Regions from separate parts of the Paracoccus seriniphilus genome, predicted to be linked through region 2. Evidence: riboswitches for the same ligand, from Rfam matches in the RefSeq annotation. Region 2 holds a riboswitch; the other holds the start of a gene.
The links. A riboswitch is a leader RNA that binds a small molecule or an ion and turns the genes downstream of it on or off. The one in region 2 is predicted to bind cobalamin.
Positions count from the first base shown of each region.

Region 1 (10,680 bases), 570 kb from region 2:
CCGCGCATGAAGCCGGATTCGCCGCTGCAATGGCACGCATCGGGGCCGAGAAACCCGCGCTCTATCATCTGGACAGCACCCGCCCCGATCGCCCCCGCGCACGCAGTCTGACCGAGGAAATCGCACGCACTGTCCGCGCACGGGCCAGCCAGCCGCAATGGGCCGATGCCATGACCCGCCACGGCTTTCGCGGCGCCGCGGAAATCGCCGCGACGCTGGACCATCTGGCCGCCTTTGCCCATCTGGCGCAGGCCGTGCCGCCGCATCTGTTCGACCTCTATCATCAGGCAACCCTGGGCCGCCCCGAGATCGTCGCCTTCATGGAACAGAAAAACCCCGAGGCCTTGCAGGCGATGCGGGATCTGTTCGCCCGCCTTGCGCAGGCCGGACTTTGGGTGACGCGCAGCAACTCGATTGCCGCCACGCTGGAGGTAACACCATGAGCAGGATCAAGGGATGGTGTCCCGGTGCCCTGCGGCCCATGGAAAGCGGCGACGGCTGGATTGCCCGGATCAAGCCACGCGGCGGGCGCATTACCTCAGCGCAAGCCAATGCCATCGCCAGCGCGGCCATGCGTCATGGCAACGGGCTGATCGATCTGACAAGCCGCGCCAATCTGCAGATCCGTGGTATCGCGCGCGACAGTTACCCGACCCTGATCGCAGAGTTGCGCGATGCCGGTCTGATCGACAGGGACATCGGCGCAGAAACGCGGCGCAATGTGATCCTGTCGCCCTTCGCGGATGCCCGGGCGGAAGAGCTTGCCGCGAGGCTGGAACAGTTGTTGACCGAATGCGATCTGGAACTGCCCGCGAAATTCGGCTTTGCCGTGGACTGCGGCGCCCAGCGGGTTCTGTCGGACACTCCGGCAGATATCCGGATCGAGCGCGGCGAAACCGGCGATCTGATCCTGCGCGCGGACGGCTGTGAAACGGGAAACGCCCTTCTGGACATGGAACAGGCCCTGCAACTGGCGCGGTGGTTTCTGGACCAGCACGGGGCACCAGACGGGCGGGGGCGGATGAAGGCGCTGATCGCCACCGGTGCACGCCCTCGGGGCGCAGATCTGCGTCCCGTGCCCTCTGCCGCTCCCTTATCCGTCGGTCCGGTCCCGCAGGGGCGCCTGGTCGCGCTGGAATTCGGGCAATGCGATGGCAGGACGCTGGCAGCACTGGCCCGGTACGGATCACTGCGGATGACCCCGTGGCGGATGTTGCTGGTGCCTGCCTTCGATCCGCTGCCGGGCATGTCCCATCTGATCCAAAGCCCTGATGATCCGCGCCTGCGGGTCTATGCCTGCTCGGGTGGCCCGGCCTGTCCGCAAGGACATGCAGCGACCCGCCCCCTAGCCCGCGATCTGGCGCCCCATCTGCCGAAGGGTGCGGTTCTGCATGTCTCGGGCTGCTCCAAGGGCTGCGGCTGGCCGCGCAAGGCGGATATCACCCTGACGGCCACACCGTCGGGTTTCTTCGATCTTGTCCGGGGCGGCACGGCCTCGGACCTTCCCGAGCAGCGCGGTCTGAGTCCCGCCACAATCTCAAAGGCGCTCTAATGCCATATGATTACGAAAAAGACGGTGCGGAAATCTATCGCCGTTCCTTTGCCACCATCAGGGCCGAGGCCGATCTTGACCGTTTCACTGCGGCCGAGGAAATCGTCGCCGTCCGCATGATCCATGCGGCGGGCATGATCGGGCTGGAACGCCATATCCGCTTTTCCCCCGGCATGGCGATTGCCGCACGCAAGGCGCTGCTGGATGGTGCGCCGATCCTCTGCGATGCACGCATGGTCAGCGAAGGCATCACCCGTGCCCGCCTTCCCGCCGAAAACGAGGTGATCTGCACCTTGCAGCACCCCGACGTTCCCGAACTGGCACGCAGCATGGACAACACCCGCTCGGCCGCGGCGCTGGAACTGTGGCGTCCCCATCTGGACGGCGCGCTGGTGGCCATCGGCAATGCGCCCACCGCGCTGTTTCACCTGTTGAACATGCTGGAAGATCCCGCCTGCCCGCGCCCGGCGGCGATCATCGGTTGCCCTGTCGGCTTCATCGGCGCGGCGGAATCCAAACAGGCGCTGATCACCGACCTGCCGGTCCCCTCCATGATCGTCGAAGGGCGTCTGGGCGGATCGGCCATGACTGTCGCAGCCGTCAATGCGCTGGCCGGACGGAGGGAGTAAGACATTGGGCAAGATCATCTGTGCGGGCCTTGGCCCCGGCGATCCCGATCTGATTTCTGTTCGCGCCGACAGGGCGCTGCGCACCGCCGCGCATGTGGCCTATTTCCGCAAGGCCGGACGGCGCGGACAGGCCCGCCAGATCGTGCAGGACCTGCTGCCGGCAGATGCCGCCGAATATCCGATGGAATACCCGGTCACCACGGAAATTCCCTTTGACAGCCTCGAATACAACGACCTGCTGGCCACGTTCTATGACGACTGGGCCGCGCGGCTGGAGGAACTGGCGAAGGATCGCGATATCGTCGTGCTTTGCGAAGGCGACCCTTTCTTCTACGGATCCTTCATGCATCTTTATGTCCGCCTGCGTGGTCGGGTCGAGATCGAGGTGATCCCCGGCATTCCCGGCATGACCGGATGCTGGAATGTCACCGGAACCCCCGTCACCTGGGGCGATGACGTCATGTCGGTGCTGATGGGCACGCTGCCCGAGAGTGATCTGACGCGCCACATGCAGGGGGCCGATGCGCTGGTGATCATGAAAACCGGCCGCAACCTGCCCAAGATCCGCAGTGCGCTGGCCCGCGCTGGCCGATTGCAGGACGCCTGGCTGATCGAGCGCGGCACCATGCCCGGAGAGCGTGTCATCCGCCTGCAAGAGGTCGAGGACCGCGATTGCCCCTATTTCGCCATCGTCATGGTGCATGGGCAGGGCCGCCGCCCCGAGTTGCAGATATCAGGGGCTCGGATATCGGGGGCAGCGCAATGAGCGGCCGGATTACCGTTGCGGGTCTGGGGCCGGGTGCCGAAGGGCTGATCACCCCCGAAGCACAGGCCGCGCTGCAACAGGCCACCGACATCATCGGTTATGGCCCCTATGTCGCGCGGATTGCGGCCCGGCCCGGCTTGAACCTGCATGGATCGGACAACCGCGTCGAACTGGACCGCGCGCGCCACGCGCTGGAACTGGCCGCCACGGGCGCACGGGTGGTGATCGTATCCTCGGGCGATCCGGGTGTCTTCGCCATGGCATCGGCCCTGTTCGAAGAGCTGGAAGGCTGGACCGGCCCGGTTCCGGACATTCGCATCCTGCCGGGGATCACCGCCATGCTGGCGGCCGCAGCACGGGCGGGCGCACCGTTGGGCCATGATTTCTGCGCCATCAACCTGTCGGACAATCTCAAACCCTTTTCGCTGATCGAGAAGCGGCTGCGCCATGCCGCGCGAGGCGATTTCGCCATGGCGTTCTACAATCCGCGTTCAGCCTCGCGCCCGCATCAATTCGCGCGCGTTCTGGAAATCCTGCGCGAAGAATGCGAGCCGAACCGGCTGATCATCTTTGCCCGCGCCATTTCAACCCCGGATGAATCCCTGCGCAGCGTGACACTGGATCAGGCCACCCCGGAAATGGCCGATATGCGCACCGTGGTTCTGGTAGGCAATTCCGCAACCCGGCGCATCGGCCCATGGATCTACACCCCCCGTCATGCCGAGGTGGAGTGATGCAGCCAGTCAAGGGCATCTTCGGGGCGATGCACGATCCTGCGCGAGGGCAGCGCGGGCCGGTCGATCATCACCACCGGCAGGCCCAGTCGTCGCGCCGCGATCAGCTTGGCCTCGGCCCCGCTGCCACCAGAGTTCTTGGCGACCAGATGCGTGACACGATGACGCGTCAGCAAGTCGAAGTCATCCTCGGGCGTAAAGGGGCCGCGCGCGATCACCGCCTCTGCGTTGGGCAGGGGCAGCGGGCCTTGCGGCGCATCCACCAGCCGCAACAGATATCGGTTCGCCCGGCTCGCAAAAGGCTGCAGGTTCTGCTTGCCGATGGCCAGAAAGACCCGCGCCCCGCCATCGGGCAGCGCCGCCGCGGCCGAGTCATAATCCGCGACCATGGTCCAGTTGTCGCCGTCACCCGCGCGCCACGCCCTGCGCTGCAGGACCAGCAGATCCACCCCTGCCCGTTCACAGGCCAGCATGGCATTGCGGCTGATCCGTGCGGCAAAGGGATGGGTGGCGTCGATCACATGGCTGATCTCTTGCTGCCGCAGATAATCGCTCAGCCCCGCCACGCCGCCAAAACCGCCCACCCGCATCGGCAGGGGCTGGGCGCGCGGCGCATCGGTGCGCCCGGCATAGGAAAAGATCGCGTTCATACCGGCACCGGCCAGCAATCCCGCAAGACGACTGGCTTCACTGGTGCCGCCCAACAAAAGGATGCGTGTCATGACTAGGCCCTGGCTGACGATTATCGGCATGGGCGAAGATGGGCCAGAGGGGCTGACAGATGCAAGCCGCCAGGCACTGGCGCAGGCGCGGCTTGTCTTTGGCGGCGCCCGACATCTGGCGCTGGCAAAGATTGGGGACAGGGGCCGCCCATGGCCGGTTCCCTTCGATATTTCACAGGTTCTGGCCTGCAAGCCCGATCCAGTCGTGGTGCTGGCCTCGGGCGACCCCTTCTGGTTTGGCGTCGGCGGAACACTGACCGCGCATCTGGCCCCCGAGGAATGGCAGGTCTTTCCTGCGGCGGGCTGCTTTTCGCTGGCCGCCGCGCGGCTGGGCTGGCGGCTTGAGACAACCCGCTGCATGGGGTTGCATGCGGCAGAATTCGCACGTCTGCGCCCGTTTCTGGCCCGCAAATGCCGCATCCTTGCCACCCTGCGCGACGGGGCGACCCCTGCACGTCTGGCCGATTGGCTTGTAACGCAGGGCATGGGCAGGATGGAACTGGCCGTGCTGGAACGTCTGGGCGGCCCGTCCGAGCGCATCCGCTGGACCCGCGCCGATCGATTCGACCTGACGGATATCCAAGCACCGGTCGCCGTGGCCCTGCGCGGGGATCATCTGCCACGCGGAGAAGGCCTGCCAAATGCCCCCGGACGTCCGGATGAATATTTCACGCAGGACGGCCAGATCACCCGTGCTCCGATACGCGCGATCAGCCTTGCCGCCCTGGCCCCGCGCCCCGGCGAACTGCTTTGGGATATTGGCGGAGGCTCGGGCGCGATCAGCGTCGAATGGGCACTGGCGGGCGGACGCGCCATTTGCATCGAACCCCGCGAAGACCGCACCGACAATATCCGTCAGAACATCGCCTCTTTCGGTCTCTGCGATGCAATCAACTGTCTTCAGGGTGCCGCCCCCGCCGCGCTGGAGGGCCTGCCCGAACCCGATGCAGTTTTCGTCGGCGGCGGGGCCAGTGCCGCGCTATTGGACATGCTGTGGGGTCTGATGCCTGCTGGCGCGCGGCTGGTCTGCAATGCCGTCACGCTGGAAACCGAGGCCCTGCTGATCGCACATCACGCCGATCTGGGTGGGGATCTGACGCGGATCCAGCTGTCCGCTGTGGCGCCCCTCGGCCGGATGCGGGGCTGGCAAACCGCCCGCGCCGTCACTCAATGGAGCGTGACACGATGAAGATCGCTGGAATCGGATGCCGCCCCGGCGCCTCGGTCGAAGCCTTGCGCGATGCGCTGCTGCGCGTCCTGATGATCGCCGGACCGGTCGAGGGCGTCGCCACCATTCCCGCCCGCGCCGCCGAGTTGCGCGCCCTCAGCCTGCCGCTGATCCTTGTCGAGGTGGCGGGCATCGAAACGCCCACCCAATCGCCGCGCATCCAGGCGCTGCATGGCACCGGTTCGGTGGCCGAGGCTGCTGCCATCGCCGCCTGCGGAAAGGATGCCGTGATCATCGCGGCGCGCGTCACCAGCGCCTGCGGAACCGCCACTGCCGCAATTGCAGAGAGTCCCGAAAGCCCATGACCATACATTTCATCGGTGCCGGCCCCGGAGCGCCGGATCTGATAACCCTGCGCGGTCGCGACTTGATCGCAGCCTGCCCGGTCTGCCTCTATGCCGGCAGCCTCGTCCCCCCGGCCTTGCTGGATCACTGCCCCGCCGGTGCCCGCATCATCAACACCGCGCCGTTGACTCTGGACGAGATCATCGCGGAAATGTCGCGCGCCCATACAGCGGGTCAGGACGTGGCGCGACTGCATTCGGGCGATCTGTCTGTCTGGTCGGCAATGGGCGAACAGCTGCGCCGCCTGAGAGCGCTGGACATCCCCTTTGACGTGACACCCGGCGTGCCATCCTTTGCGGCGGCCGCAGCAGTCTTGCAGAGCGAGTTGACCCTGCCGGGGCTGGCGCAATCCGTGGTGCTGACGCGCACTTCGGGGCGGGCCTCGCAAATGCCCGATGGCGAGACATTGCAGAATTTCGCCCGCACCGGCGCGACATTGGCCATCCATCTGTCGATCCATGCCTTGCCGGATGTGGCCGAGGAACTGATCCCCTTCTATGGCGCGGATTGCCCCGCCGCCGTGGTCTGGCGCGCCAGTTGGCCGGACCAGAAGATCATTCGCGCGCGCCTTGCCGACATCGCCACGCAGGCCGAGGGAATCGACCGGACCGCGCTGATTCTGGTCGGTCCGGCTCTGGCGGGACAGGATTTCGACGACAGCCGTCTTTACGCCGCCGATTACGACCGCCGCTATCGCCCCATTGGCCCAGAACCGAGGTTCCCCGAATGAGCAATATGCCCCTGACACCGGGCCTGATGATTTCCGCACCCTCCTCGGGCACCGGCAAGACCATGTTGATGCTGGGCCTGCTGGCGGCCCTGCGGGCGCGCGAAATTCGCGTGCAGCCCTTCAAGTCCGGGCCGGATTACATCGACCCCGCCTTTCATCTGGCGGCCGCCGGGCAGCCCTCGTTCAATCTGGACAGCTGGGCGATGGGACAGGCGCAGATCGTTGCGCATCTGCAAGGACGCGAACCTGCCGATCTGGTGCTGGCCGAGGGGTCGATGGGGCTGTTCGACGGGGTGGCGTCGCCTGGGGAACATGGCATCGGTGCCAGCGCCGAGATCGCCATGATGACCGGCTGGCCCGTGCTGCTGGTTCTGGATGTCTCTGGGCAGGCGCAATCGGCGGCAGCCATCGCACATGGATTTGCCACGCTTGCCCCCGATCTGCCCTTTGCCGGCGTGGTGCTGAACCGCGTGGCCTCGCCCCGGCACGAGGCGCTGATCCGCGAAGGCATGGCGCGCGCCGGGATCGCGGTGCTGGGATCACTGCCCCGGCGCGGCAATATCGAACTGCCCGAACGCCATCTGGGTCTGGTGCAGGCCGAAGAGACCCCGCATCTGCGGGCGCTGCTGGATCAGGCGGGCGAATTTGTCGGGCAGCATTGCGATCTGGACGCGATTCTGGCTGCCGCCGCGGCACGCCCCCTGATGCAAGTCGCCTCGCATCACCCCGTGCCGCCACCCGGTCAGCGGATCGCTCTGGCACGGGATGAGGCATTCAGCTTCGTCTATCCGCATCTGATCGACGAATGGCGCCGGCAGGGCGCGACCATCCTGCCATTTTCGCCACTGGCGGATCAGGCCCCCGATGACAGTGCCGATTGCTGCTGGCTGCCCGGCGGTTATCCCGAACTGCATGCCGGTCGCATCGCCGGGGCAGGCAATTTCTGCGAGGGGCTTGCCCGATTCGCCCGCAGCCGCCCGGTGCATGGTGAATGCGGCGGCTATATGGTGCTGGGCGCGGGGCTGACGGATGCCGAAGGCAAGCGCCATGCCATGACCGGCCTGCTGGGGCTGGAAACCAGCTATCACAAGCGCCGGATGCATCTGGGCTATCGCATGGCGCGGCTGGATGCGCCAATGCCCGGGCTGCAAGCCGGGGCAACCCTGCGCGGTCATGAATTTCACTATGCCTCGATCCTGTCGCAACCGGATGAGCCGCTGGCGCGCGTCAGTGACGCCAACGGAAATCTGGTCGCGGAAACCGGATCGCATCGCGTGATGCCCGGTGGCGGGCATGTCACGGGCACCTTCTTTCACCTGATTTCGCGCAGCCAGAATGCTTGACCGCGCGCGCGCAATGCAATTTAGCTGAAACTCTGATCGGTGCCCGTACAGACGCCAAGCGTCGGGCTTCATCGGGAATGGGGAAGGGTGGACCAAATCGCGGCACCCGAAGCCCCAGCCGCCCCCGCGACTGTATGCGGAGAGCGTGCTTCAACAAAGCCACTGGCCCATCGGGCCGGGAAGGCCGAAGCGACGCCTTGACCCGCGAGCCAGGAGACCGGCCGTCAGCCCATAACCAACAGCCGTCGGGTGGGACGGCAAAGGAGACTGACATGCATATCGAACCCGGAATTGTCACCGGCGCAAAGCTTGCGCTCAGCTATGCCACGGCCGCGGCTGCCGGAGCCTATGGCCTGAGGCTGGCCTTCCAGACCGCACAGGAGAAGGGCTGGACCTCGCTGGCCCTGCGCAGCGTGCTGACCACGGCGCTTGTCTTCGTGTTCTTCGAGGTTCTGCCCCATTACCCGGTCGGCGTTTCCGAAGTCCATTTCATCCTCGGCTCGACATTGTTCCTGCTGTTCGGCGCGGCGCCCGCGGCCATCGGCCTTGCGCTTGGTCTGCTGACACAGGGCCTGCTGTTCGCACCCTTCGATCTGCCGCAATACGGCATGAACATGACCACGCTGCTGGTGCCGCTGTTCGGCCTGTCGGCTCTGGCCAACCGGATCATCGCACCGGGCACCGCCTATGTCGATCTGCGCTATGGACAGGCGCTGGCCCTGTCGACGGCCTATCAGGGTGGCGTCGTGGCCTGGGTGGCCTTCTGGGCGATCCTCGGTCAGGGCGTTGCCGGTATCGAAGGGGTCGCGACCTTTGGCGTGGCCTATATGACCGTGATCCTGATCGAACCACTGGTCGATCTGGCGGTGCTGGCTGTGGCGAAATCCATGCGCAGCCTTCAGGGCAGCGCCCTTGTCACGCCCCGTCTGTTCGCCTGAGCAACAGGAGGCGCGCGGGCTGAAACCGGCCCGCGCATACCAAGGCATGAGGTCGCGATGATCGAACTGAGCCTGATCGGCATTGGCACCGGAAACCCCCGGCATCTGACCCTGCAGGCGATCGATGCGATGCGTTCGGCCGATCTGATCCTGATACCTCTCAAGGGCGCCCAAAAGGACGATCTGGCCGGGCTGCGCCGCAGGATCTGCGCTGATCATTGCGCCCCCGATTGTCAGGTGATCGAATTTCCGCTGCCGGTCCGCGACGCCAGTCACGCCGATTACCGTCAGGGCGTCGATGACTGGCATGATGCCATCGCGCAGGCCTGGCTGGGACAGATACGACAATATCTGCCCGAGGGCGGGAAACTGGCCTTTCTGATCTGGGGTGATCCGTCACTCTATGACAGCACCCTGCGCATCGCCGAGCGGCTGACCGCGCATCTGCCACTGCAGACGCAGGTCATCCCCGGAATTACCGCCATTCAGGCGCTTTGCGCGGCACATGCTATTCCGCTGAACACCATCGGTGCGCCGGTCCATGTCACCACGGGCCGCAATCTGCGCGACCACGGCTGGCCGGCGGAGAGCGATTCGGTCGTCGTGATGCTGGATGGGTCCTGTTCCTTTCAGACCCTGCCGCCAAAGGATCTGTATATCTGGTGGGGCGGCTTTGTCGGCATGCCCGAACAGATCCTGCTGAAAGGTCCGCTGGCCGAGATCGGCAGCCGGATCATCGAGACACGCGCGCAGGCGCGAGCCGCCCATGGCTGGATCATGGATATCTATCTGCTGCGGCGGGTCTGAACCGGACCGTCAGCCCAAGGGCGGAGAATGCGGGATCAGCACGCGCTGCGAGCCGGTCACGAAATGATCGAAACTATGGGTCCAGACGTGATGGGGCCACCAGACCTGCATCATCTGATCGGCGGGCATATAAGCCGCCGTATACAAGGTGCCGAACCCCGAAGAAAACGCAGTGGAATACAGCGGTGGGCGCAGGAACATGCTGATGAAGCGATCCTGGGTTTCCGGGTGCAGGGTCAGCCGGTTCAGCAGGAACCGCTGACGTTCCACCGTGGCGGTAAACCTGGCATGACCGGGCCATTCCACCCGCTCCTGATGATTGGTGGCGACCGGAGTCTGCGAGATGATCGTCGGGCGGTCCGGCGTCAGATAGGCGGTGAAATAGCGCCTCTCTGCGTCAAGAACGGTGACGTTATAGCTCATGTGGCAGGGCACGCGGCGCAGCACTTCGGCGGCCTCGTCCAGCGTTTCGCAGGTCTGCAGGATATAGCGCAGGATCAGCGGAATGCCGAAACCATCGCCGACCTCGCGCCGCCCTCCGAAGGTCAGGGACAGAGCCAGCCCGGCGTCATTCATGCCGTCGATCAGCCCGAACATGCCATCGCTCATCCCGATGACACGCCGTCCCTGCCAGGCTGTGCGCATCAGGATGGCGTCAAAGGCATCCGGGCTATAGTCGTAATTGCGCACCAGCAGCGGCCTGTCGCCCTGCCAGATTGCCTGGCTGCAGCCCGACAGATAGCGCGGCGGGCAATAGAAACTGAGAAATCTGGCCTGGCTGTCCCCACCGCCAACCAGTTCGCAAAGCTCTTCGTAAAGTGGCAGGATTTCCGGCATATGTTGTGCCAGCGCAAGACGGCACTCGCGATAGGTGGGACGGCCGGAC
Region 1 covers NZ_CP067129.1:2,673,159-2,683,838, forward strand. Annotated here, with positions in the region: gene cobN (cobaltochelatase subunit CobN) at 1-443, shown strand, start outside; gene cobG (precorrin-3B synthase) at 440-1,552, shown strand; gene JHW44_RS13105 (precorrin-8X methylmutase) at 1,552-2,181, shown strand; gene JHW44_RS13110 (precorrin-2 C(20)-methyltransferase) at 2,186-2,947, shown strand; gene cobJ (precorrin-3B C(17)-methyltransferase) at 2,944-3,681, shown strand; gene JHW44_RS13120 (cobalt-precorrin-6A reductase) at 3,663-4,403, opposite strand; gene cbiE (precorrin-6y C5,15-methyltransferase (decarboxylating) subunit CbiE) at 4,402-5,592, shown strand; gene JHW44_RS13130 (cobalamin biosynthesis protein) at 5,589-5,936, shown strand; gene cobM (precorrin-4 C(11)-methyltransferase) at 5,933-6,706, shown strand; gene JHW44_RS13140 (cobyrinic acid a,c-diamide synthase CobB) at 6,703-8,049, shown strand; cobalamin riboswitch at 8,069-8,289, shown strand; gene JHW44_RS13145 (energy-coupling factor ABC transporter permease) at 8,322-8,987, shown strand; gene cobF (precorrin-6A synthase (deacetylating)) at 9,045-9,794, shown strand; gene JHW44_RS13155 (C45 family autoproteolytic acyltransferase/hydrolase) at 9,804-10,680, opposite strand, start outside.
Region 1: another riboswitch for cobalamin. It lies ahead of JHW44_RS13145 (energy-coupling factor ABC transporter permease); the one in region 2 lies ahead of JHW44_RS10320 (TonB-dependent receptor plug domain-containing protein).

Region 2 (10,680 bases):
GCCCAGCATCATTGGCGGCAGCGCAAGCCAGACATGAACCATCGAGCGATCGGCAAGCGATCCCATCAGCCAGAACACGATTTCATTGGCGGCATAGGGATTGGGGGAAAGGTTCAGCACCAATGCCGTGCCAGAACCTGCCAGCGCGGAAATCGCCACCCCGGCCAGGATCAGCGTTACCGAGCCGCCCTGCGGACCTGCCAGCATGAACAGCAGCGCGATGCCGATGGCCGCGCCGATCAGCGCGGATACAGGCAGGGCAAGGGGCGAGGCCAGAGAAAGCCCGGATTGAATCGCCAGAACGGCCCCCAGCGCTGCCATGCCGGAAACGCCGATCAGCCCCGGCTCGGCCAACGGGTTGCGCAGATAGCCCTGCATTGCAGCACCGGTCAGACCAAGACCCGCGCCAATGGCGCAGCCCAGAACCGCGCGCGGCAGGCGGATCTCACGCATGACTATCGGAACCGGACCGTCACCGCCGTTGAACAGCGCGGCCAATCCCTGCCAGGCACCGATGCCTGCCGGGCCGGTCAGCAGCGACAGCGCAAAAAGAAGTGCGGCAATCGCGGTCAGGGACAGAACCAGCGCTTTCATTCAAGACTCTCGATGGCGCGCAGGATAAAGGGCGTGCCGCAGATCCAGTCCTGATCGGTGACCTTTTGTGCCGCGGGGGCAATGCGGGCCAGCGCCGGGTGGTCCAGAATGGCTTCGCTGCGCGATTGTCCGGGCCATTTCGCTCCGGTGATCAGCCGGTCGGGCCGCGACATGACCAGCATCTCCATCGGCAGGCTGCCGGTATGGCGGATCCCCATTTCCGCGGCGATATTGCGAAAGCCGGCCTGTGCCAGAATGGTGCCGGCCAGCGTATCCGGCCCCGAGGTCACGCCATTGGCATAATAGAGCGCCGCCCGGCCCCGATCCCTGCCGGATGCCAGCCGCGCCAGCCCCTGATCGAATTGCGCCAGCAGATCACGTGCCTGCGCATCCTGTCCCAACAATGCACCGACATGGGTGATCTCGTTGCGAATCGCGGCGATGCTTTCGGCAGGGGGCAGAACCTCGACCTGCAGGCCAAGCCGGCGCAGCATTGCGACCGTCGGCCCCGAGGCAAACTGACCCGCCAGCACCAGATCGGGGCGCATCAGATAGATTTCCTCGGCGCGGCCATAATTGATCGGATAGGCAGCAGCTTGGGCCGCCATGGGCGACATGCGCGGATCCTGCGCCAGATCACTGACCGAGATCAGTTGCCCCGGCGCCGCCAACATCATGGCGATCTGATCCGTGCACAGGTTCATCGACACCACACGCCGCGGGGCAGCATGGCCCGGCAGCGCTGCCGCCATCAGCCAGGCTGACACCAGCGCGACAAGGGTTCTAGAAAGACGCACGGATGCCCACATAGGCCGCTCGATCCGAGGTGCCATAGCCATCATTCAACTGGTATTGCTCGTCAAAGATATTCTCGAGCCGCAGATAGGCCTCGACATCGCGGGGCAGGGATTGGCGCAGGATCAGGTCCACGGTCGTGAAGTCATCCAGGTCATCGGGACGGTCCGCGACATGCTGCAGCTGGATCCCTGCCGTCGTGTCGGTCGAGAATGTGGTCTCGAAACCCAGATTCAGGACATGCCGGGGAACCTTGGCCCATTCCGAAGTCGGGCCGCTGTCGGTATAGGTATAGGCTGCCGTCAGCCTGTGGTTGCCAAAGCTGTGACGCGCATCAAGCTCCAGCCCCGAACGCCGCGCCTTGCCATCGACCTGGGCATAGCAGCCCGGCATGGCATAGGGACCGGATGCGGCAGCGCAGGAGATGCTGTCGGGATCCCAGCCGATCAGGTCATCCGCTTCCATCCAGAAGGCGGTGGCGCGCAGATGGCTGTCGTTGCCCCAAAGCTTTTCGACCCCGATTTCCGCCGTGCGGCTTTCCTCGCGCTGGAGGTCGTCGTCTCCATAGGCACTGTAGAGTTCATAGAGCGACGGTGCGCGGAACCCGTTGCCAAAGGCCGCGCGGAACAGCAGGTCGTCGCTGGCACGATAGACGGCTGCCACCCGCCCCGAAGTGAAACCGCCGAACTGGGCATGCTCATCGCGGCGCAGCGATGCGTTGAGATCGATGCTGTCACCCACGGGCATGGCGATTTCGCCAAAGACACCTGATAGCCGAGCGTCGCCATTGCCCTCGGCCTTTTCCTTTTCCGTGTCGGCACCAAAGATCACCCGCGTGCCATTGCTGCCCAGATCGGTCGCCCCATGCCAGGACAGTTTGGTGCGCGTGCCCTTGAAGGGAGATTCATAGCCGTTCGTCCAGCTGCTGCGGTCCAGTTGATAGCGCGTCAGGGCGATTTCGTGATCGATCGATCCGGTCGAGAACTCGGCGAAGGCGCGCAGGCCATAGGATTCCTTGTCGGTATAGTCGTCCCCCGGCGTGCCATAGGTGTCTCCGAAATAATAGTTTCCGGTGGCGAAATCGTAAAAGCCATCATCGAAATCGGCACGGCTCTCTTCCCAGAAACCGTTCACGCCGATGGTCACGCCTGACTGCAGGTGATGTGCGGCGTAGAATGTCAACCGCGTGGCTTCATAGCCGTCATTTTCGGTATTGCCGTCGTTCTCATCGCTGGCGGAGTAGCCGTCGGTAATGATCCGGCTGGCCTGGAATGCCAGATCGGTGTCGTCGCGGCGCAGGGTCACGCCATAGCTGGCCTGCAGGCTGCGATAGCTGCCGGCCTCGATGGCGAATTCCTGATGCAGCCCATCCTGGGTGGGACGCAGGGATTGCAGGCTGAGCACTCCGGCCATGGCCCGCGACCCATAGAGCGCGGATTGCGCGCCGCGCAGCAATTCCGCCCGGTCTATGCTGCTGCCGGTCAGGCCGCCAATGTCGAAATAGGGCTGCCCGGCAGCGGCGTCGGAAACGTCGATGCCATCGATCAGCACGGGCAGATACTGGCTGGGCGCACCGCGCAACTGGATCGAACCCGTGGTGCCCAGGGGGCCGGATTGACGCCAGTTGACCCCGGGCAGGCGCGACAATGTCTCTGCGATCGGCTGCCCGACCTGATCCTGCAGGTCCTCACGTTGAAGGATCGAAACCGAACTGCCCGAATGCGAAAGTTCGGTCGCTTCGCGGTTGGCGGTCAGAGTGATGGTCGGCAGGACCGTGTTGTCCTGCGCCAGTGCGGGAGAGGCAAATGCTGCGACCGAAGTCGCGAGAATGGAAAGGCGTTTCACGTCGTGGTCCCTTTCAGGCGCCCAAAGCGGGCGGTCTGCGGTCTGTCCGGCGGCGGTGCCGGACGGCGGTTACCACCACATCGGAACATCCGTTTCGTGCATGCCCCACGCATGCACTCAGGGTGATAGGGCTTCGGCAGGTCTCCTGACTTCACGGGTCACTGGTCGGCCGGGCCTTCCCATCCGTATCTGGCGGACAGTGGCATGTTCCGGCCTCGCTCACCGCTGACAGTTGCGGGGGCAGTCGCGGAATTTCACCGCATTCCCTTTTCACCGGGAAATCCCGGAACCGAGGCAGGGCGGAGCTAGACCAGCGTCCGGATTCGCGCAAGGACAATTGCCCCACCGCCAGAAGAAGGGCAGGGCATCTGTGTCATGAAAGCGACGCCACCCAGCCGGGCACCGTCTCCGAGGCCGGGCCGCGGATATGGTGGTCGAAATCGCGCGAGGTGGCACTGTTCTGCAGGTTCAGCTCGATGCAATTGGCCCCCATGCGCCCGGCATGCTGGGCAAATCCGGCCGCAGGATAGACATTGCCAGAGGTGCCGATGGCGGCGAAAAGATCGCAATCCTCCAGCGCCGCCCAGATCCGCTCCATATGATAGGGCATTTCTCCGAACCAGACGATATCCGGCCGTGCCGCAAGCGCCGCGCAGGACGGGCATGGCGTTTGCGGGGACATTTCCGCCGGGGCAGGCCAGCGATGCCCGCAACTGGCGCAAAGCGCGGTGCTCAGGGAACCATGCATATGGATGACATCCGGGCTTCCCGCGCGTTCATGCAGGTCATCGACATTCTGGGTGATCAGCGTCAGATCATGTCGTCCTGCCAGTTCCGCCAGCGCGCGATGGGCCGCGTTGGGCTGTGCCGCTGCCGCGCCCTTGCGGCGGTCGTTATAGAACCGGTGAACCAGATCGGGGTCGCGGACAAAGCCTTCGGGGCTGGCCACATCCTCGATGCGATGCTCTTCCCACAGCCCGTCGCTGGCGCGAAATGTCGCCAATCCGCTTTCGGCTGATATGCCGGCACCTGTCAGAACGGTAATGCGCAAGGGATCAACGGCAATAGGCTTCGGCCGACGAGGCAAAGCGCTTGTAGCGCGCCCAGAAGGCATTGTCCGCGTTCGATTTCGACATGCGCACGACCTGCGCCTGATGGGGGTCCCTGAAGAAGGCCGCGGCGCGGCGCTGATCCGAGCGCGACAGGGTCTTGTTCGCGACACGCTGAATGCAACTGCACAGATGTCTGTTTCCTTGTGCGCGGTCGGAACGCACGCAGGCGCTGTCGATGGGGCCGGCCATGGCCAGCGGTGCCGTCAGAACGATGGCGGCCGCCGCAATCACGATACGGTTCAGCATGGGGCTGTCTCCTCGGTTTCCTGGTCTTGTCCTCAGGTGAGGGTGCGCCGGTTGACCCGGTCTGGATTCCCTTCTTAGGAGGCAAAGGTAGCAAAATCGGCGATGCCGCTCAATCTTCCAGATGATTTCCCGGTCCGGACTGTGGCGGTCGCGCGGCGTGGAAGCGGCAAGAGAGAGGCGGCCCGGCGATGCGTGCAAAGGGCATTTCACCGCTGGCAGATGGCGCGTGGCGCGGAAAAACGTGCCATTTCAGGGGCCGGGCAGGCCTCTCCGGCGCGGTCGAGCACCGGGTTTGACAAAGCGGCAGAGCCGTGATTTCGCTGCCTGACTGCGACAACGCGCCGCGAGAGGTCATGATGTTCGACGCCATAGGTCTGGATGCAGATGATACCCTTTGGGAAAACGAGACCTTCTTCCGCAGCACGGAAGCGGCTTTCGCGGATATGCTGGCGGACCATGCGGAACGTGATGCGGTGACCGAACGGCTGGTCGAGACCGAAAAGCGCAACCTGTCGCGCTATGGTTTCGGCATCAAGGGCTTCATGTTGTCGATGGTCCAGACGGCGGTCGAACTGACCGAGGGGCGCGTGGATGGCCATACCATCGGCAGAATCCTGGAGATGGGGCGGGATATGCTGGCCCATCCCGTGCATCTGCTGGAGGGGGTCGAGGATGCCCTGGCCGCATTGGAGAATCGCCGTCTGTTCCTGATCACCAAGGGCGACCTGATGGATCAGGAGCGCAAGATCGCAGCCTCGGGTCTGGCGGAACGATTCGCCGCGATAGAGATTCTGGCCGACAAGACGCCGGGCCAATATGCGCGGGTTCTGAAACGGCACGGCGTTGCGCCCGAACGTTTCCTGATGGCGGGAAACTCGATGAAAAGCGATGTGCTTCCGCCGGTCGAGCTTGGCGGAATCGGGGTGTTCATTCCCCATGACATGACCTGGTCAGTGGAACATGCCGAGCCCGAAAGGCATCCCCGCCTGCACGAGTTGGCAAGGATCACGGAGCTTCCGGGGCTGATCGAGATGCTGGAGTGCAGGACATGACCCCCAATGCGCGGGCTGCCCTGCTGATGACATTGAGCATGGCCAGCTTCTCTTGCGAAGATACCCTGTTGAAATTGCTGTCACGCGACATTCCGACCGGGCAACTGCTGCTGCTGGTCGGCCTGGCGGGCATGTTGCTGTTTGGCCTGTGGCTGGCCTTCAGTCCCGAAGGGCTGGAATGGCGTTTTCTCTATGTGCCCAAGGTCCTGTTGCGCAATCTGGCCGAGGCGGTGGCCGGGATCGCATTTCTGACCGCGCTGTCGATCGGCGATCTCAGCATTGCCTCGGCGATTCTTCAGGCATCGCCACTGCTGATGACCCTGGGGGCGGCGCTGTTCCTGAAAGAACCGGTGGGCTGGCGGCGCTGGTCCTCGATCATTATCGGCTTTGTCGGGGTGCTGCTGATCGTCAGGCCGGGCTCGGATGCCTTTCAGCCGGCCTCGATCCTGGCGGTGATTGCGGTCATTGCGCTGGCCGCGCGCGATCTGCTGACGCGCCAGCTGCCGGCAAATATCGGTTCGGGCTTTCTGACAGCCTCGGCATTCGGGTCGATGGCGGTGGCCGGTCTGTTTCTGATGCTGGTTGCGCAACAGAGGCCGGTCATGCCTTCGGGAGGCGAGATTGCGACCATGACGGCCTCGCTGGCGTTCGGCTTGGGGGGCTATGTCACCATGGTCATCGCGATCCGGGTGGGGGAGATCGGTGCGATTGCTCCGTTTCGCTATTCACGGCTGGTTTTCGCGATAGCCTTGGCGATGATCGTCTTTCGCGAACGCCCGGATGCGCTGACCTTGACCGGAGCCGCGATCATCGCTGTCGCCGGTGGCTATGCCATGTGGCGCGAAACCCGGTTGCGCCAGACCGGCGCAAGCGAATCGGCGTCCGGCATGGCCCGGCCCGGCTAGAAGGGGGCGAAGGCAGGGTTTGCGCGCTTTGCCGGCCCGGGTCCGGGGGCAGCCGCGCCGCCCCAACGAAGGGCCGGCGCGGCTCCGAGGCAATGCCTCGGGCAAGAAGCGGCACCCGAGGCGCGAAAGCCTCTTTTCGTGGCGTCCCGGGCCTTGTATAGCCGCCCAATGACCGAGCTGTCCCATATACGCAATTTCTCGATCGTGGCGCATATCGACCACGGAAAATCCACGCTGGCTGATCGGCTGATTCAGCTGACGGGCACTGTCGCTGAACGCGACATGAAGGCCCAGATGCTGGACGCCATGGATATCGAGCGCGAGCGTGGCATCACCATCAAGGCCAACACCGTTCGCATCGTCTATCCGGCAAAGGATGGCGAGACCTATGTGCTCAATCTGATCGACACGCCGGGCCATGTCGATTTCGCCTATGAGGTCAGCCGCTCGATGCGCGCGGTCGAGGGATCATTGCTGGTGGTTGACGCCACGCAGGGGGTCGAAGCGCAGACCCTGGCGAATGTCTATCAGGCCATTGATGCCGATCACGAGATCGTCCCGGTCCTGAACAAGATCGACTTGCCGGCCGCCGAGCCCGACCGCGTCAAGGAACAGATCGAAGACGTGATCGGGATCGACGCTTCGGAGGCAGTTCCGATCAGCGCCAAGACCGGCATCGGCATTCCCGATGTGCTGGAGGCCATCGTTACGCGTCTGCCCGCTCCGACCGGGGATCGTGATGCGCCGTTGAAGGCGATGCTGGTCGACAGCTGGTATGATCCCTATCTTGGCGTCGTGGTCATGATCCGCGTCATGGATGGGATGATCCGCAAGGGCGATCAGGTCAAGATGATGCAGACCGGCGCGACCTACCGTCTGGACAAGCTGGCCGTGCTGACCCCGGCGATGAAGGATATTCCCGAACTTGGACCGGGCGAGATCGGCGTGTTCACCGCCTCGATCAAGCAGGTGCGCGATACGCGGGTCGGCGATACGATCACGCATGAGAAAAAGCCCTGTGCGACGCCACTTGCGGGCTTCAAGCCCGCGCAGCCGGTGGTGTTCTGCGGGTTGTTCCCGGTTGATGCCAATGATTTCGAGGCGCTGCGCGACGCGATTGAAAAGCTGGCGCTGAACGATGCCAGTTTCAGCTACGAGATGGAAACCTCGGCGGCGCTTGGCTTCGGTTTCCGCTGCGGCTTTCTCGGATTGCTGCACCTTGAGGTGATCCGCGACCGGCTGGAACGCGAATATGATCTGGATCTGATCACCACCGCCCCTTCGGTGGTGTTCAAGCTGCATATGCGTGATGGCGAGGTGCGCGAGTTGCACAATCCCGCAGATATGCCCGATCCGACGCTGATCGACCATATCACCGAGCCGCGCATCAAGGCCACGATCATGGTGCCCGACGAATATCTGGGCGATGTGCTGAAGCTGTGTCAGGACCGGCGCGGCATCCAGATGGATCTGACCTATGCGGGCAGCCGCGCGATGGCGGTCTATGACCTGCCGCTGGCCGAAGTCGTTTTCGATTTCTATGACCGGCTGAAATCGGTGACCAAGGGTTATGCCAGCTTTGACTATCAGATCAGCGAATACCGCGAGGATCATCTGGTCAAGATGTCGATCCTGGTGAACGACGAACCTGTGGATGCGCTGTCGATCATGGTGCATCGCGACCGCGCCGAGTCGCGTGGCCGCGTCATGGTCGAAAAGCTGAAAGAGCTGATCCCGCGGCATATGTTCAAGATTCCGATCCAGGCTGCCATCGGCAGCCGCGTCATCGCACGCGAGACGCTGTCGGCCATGCGCAAGGATGTGACCGCCAAATGCTATGGCGGCGACGCAACGCGCAAGAAGAAGCTGTTGGAAAAGCAGAAGGCCGGCAAGAAGAAGATGCGCCAGTTCGGCAAGGTCGAAATCCCTCAGGCGGCCTTCATTCAGGCGCTGAAGATGGACAACTGACCACGCTTTCCAAGCGCGCCGGACCTTTCGGGATTCGGCGCGACATGGTAAGCGATGAAGCCAGAGATCTGTCAGCGATCCGCGAATTTCGCGGCGGCACCCTGCCAAATCGGGGTGCAGGGTGGCGCTGCAGGCGTGAAATTTGGTTCAAATCAGTGCAGATCTTTGTAAAATGCAGGATCAAGATGGCCCAAGCGGCGTTGCCCAGCCTCGTGAATCGTGGCAATAAGCGCGCAAAGCAGGTCGAGCAGAGGTTTCCGACATGACCGATTTCGCCGCGCGCCGCACCATGATGGTGGATACTCAGGTTCGTCCGAACGATGTAACAAAGTTTCCGATTATCGAAGCTATGCTGACGATTCCGCGCGAGGATTTTGTCCCCGCATCCCGTCGTGCCGTCGCCTATTCCGGAGAAAATCTGCCCTTGAGCGACAAGCGTGTCATGCTCGAGGCGCGCACTCTGGCCAAGATGCTGGATGCGCTGGATATCGAGCCGGATCACCTAGTCCTGGATATCGCTTGTGGCCTTGGCTATTCGGCCGCGGTGATCGCGCGCATGGCGGAAGCCGTCGTCGCCATTGAGGATGACGAGGACATGGCCGCCGAGGCACAGACGCGACTGGCCGATGCCGGCGTCTATAATGTCGCAGTTCTTGCCGGAGCCCTTGCCGAAGGCAATGCCAAGCAGGGCCCCTATGATGCCATTCTCATCGAGGGCGGCGTCGAAGAGGTTCCCGCTGCGATCATTGACCAATTGAAAGAGGGTGGCAAGATCGCTGCCCTGTTCGTGGAGGGGTCACTGGGCGTTGTCCGTATCGGACACCGCCTGAACGGACGCGTCAACTGGCGCTACGCATTCCATGCGCATGCTCCCTTGCTGCAAGGTTTCGAGCGCGAAAGAGGATTCTGCCTGTGAGCAAATTATCCAAGATCCGCGCTGTCGTGATCGCGGCCGGGATATCGGTCGTGACGATCGGGCAGGCCAGTGCCGAGACGTTGGCCGATACTCTGGTCGCGGCCTATCGCAACTCTGCGCTGATCGAACAGAATCGTGCTGTCCTGCGCGCGGCGGATGAAGATGTCGCCAGCGCCGTGGCACAATTGCGGCCGGTGGTGCAGTGGATCGCCGGCCACACGGTCTCGCGTAAGGAAGGCGCAACCACTCTGCGCACCACGTCGCTGGGTCTCAGCGCGGAAATGGTCCTGTATGACTGGGGGCGTTCGCAACTGGCCATCGACGGTGCGAAAGAGCAGGTCCTGGCGACGCGGCAGGCACTTGTCGCCATCGAACAGGATGTGTTGCTGACCGCCGCGCAGGCCTTTTTCGGGGTCCGCGAAGCGACCGAGCAGGTCGCGCTGCAACAGAATTCGGTTAAACTGGTCAGCCAGGAGCGTCAGGCAGCGCTTGACCGTTTCGAGGTTGGCGAGATCACCGTGACCGATGTTGCGCTGGCCGATGCCCAGTTGGCCGAGGGGCAGGCCTCTCTGGCGGCTGCGCAGGGTGACCTGGAGGTTGCGCGCGAAACCTATCTGGCTGCAGTGGGCAAGAAGGCCGGTACGCTTTCGGCACCGCCGCCCTTGCCCAAACTGCCAAAGAATCTGGATGCAGCGCGCGCCATCGCTCAGAAGAATCATCCCTCGATCCTTCAGGCACAACGGACCGCGGCTGCGGCCGAACTGGCCGTGGCGGCAGCAGCGGCGGAACGCAATCCGTCATTGTCGGGGTCGCTGAGCGCGGAAATCGTCGGCATGAACAACCCCGAGAACGGCGGCTATGATCAGCCCATCGATGGTTCGGTCGGGTTGAGCCTGAGCCAGACGATTTACTCGGGCGGCAGTCTCTCTGCCGCGCATCGCAAGGCGATGGCACAGCGCGATCAGGCCCGTGCATCGCTGCTGAATGTTGCGCGTCAGGTCAGCCAGCAGGTGGGCACCGCATGGTCGAATATCTCGGTTGCACGCGCACAGATCGGCGCGATCGATCAGCAGATATCGGCTGCACAGCAGGCCTATGACGGTGTGCGTGAAGAGGCCTCACTGGGCGCACGCACGACTCTGGACGTGCTGGATGCCGAACAGTCGCTGCTGGAGGCCCGCGCCGACAAGATCACGGCGGAAGCCAATCTGCAGTTAGCACATTATCAACTATTGGCTGCTATGGGT
Region 2 covers NZ_CP067129.1:2,099,189-2,109,868, reverse strand. Annotated here, with positions in the region: gene JHW44_RS10330 (FecCD family ABC transporter permease) at 1-594, opposite strand, end outside; gene JHW44_RS10325 (ABC transporter substrate-binding protein) at 591-1,391, opposite strand; gene JHW44_RS10320 (TonB-dependent receptor plug domain-containing protein) at 1,378-3,234, opposite strand; cobalamin riboswitch at 3,353-3,543, opposite strand; gene JHW44_RS10315 (NAD-dependent deacylase) at 3,608-4,285, opposite strand; gene JHW44_RS10310 (hypothetical protein) at 4,290-4,592, opposite strand; gene JHW44_RS10305 (HAD family hydrolase) at 4,946-5,644, shown strand; gene JHW44_RS10300 (DMT family transporter) at 5,641-6,549, shown strand; gene lepA (translation elongation factor 4) at 6,718-8,517, shown strand; gene JHW44_RS10290 (protein-L-isoaspartate O-methyltransferase family protein) at 8,780-9,433, shown strand; gene JHW44_RS10285 (TolC family outer membrane protein) at 9,430-10,680, shown strand, end outside.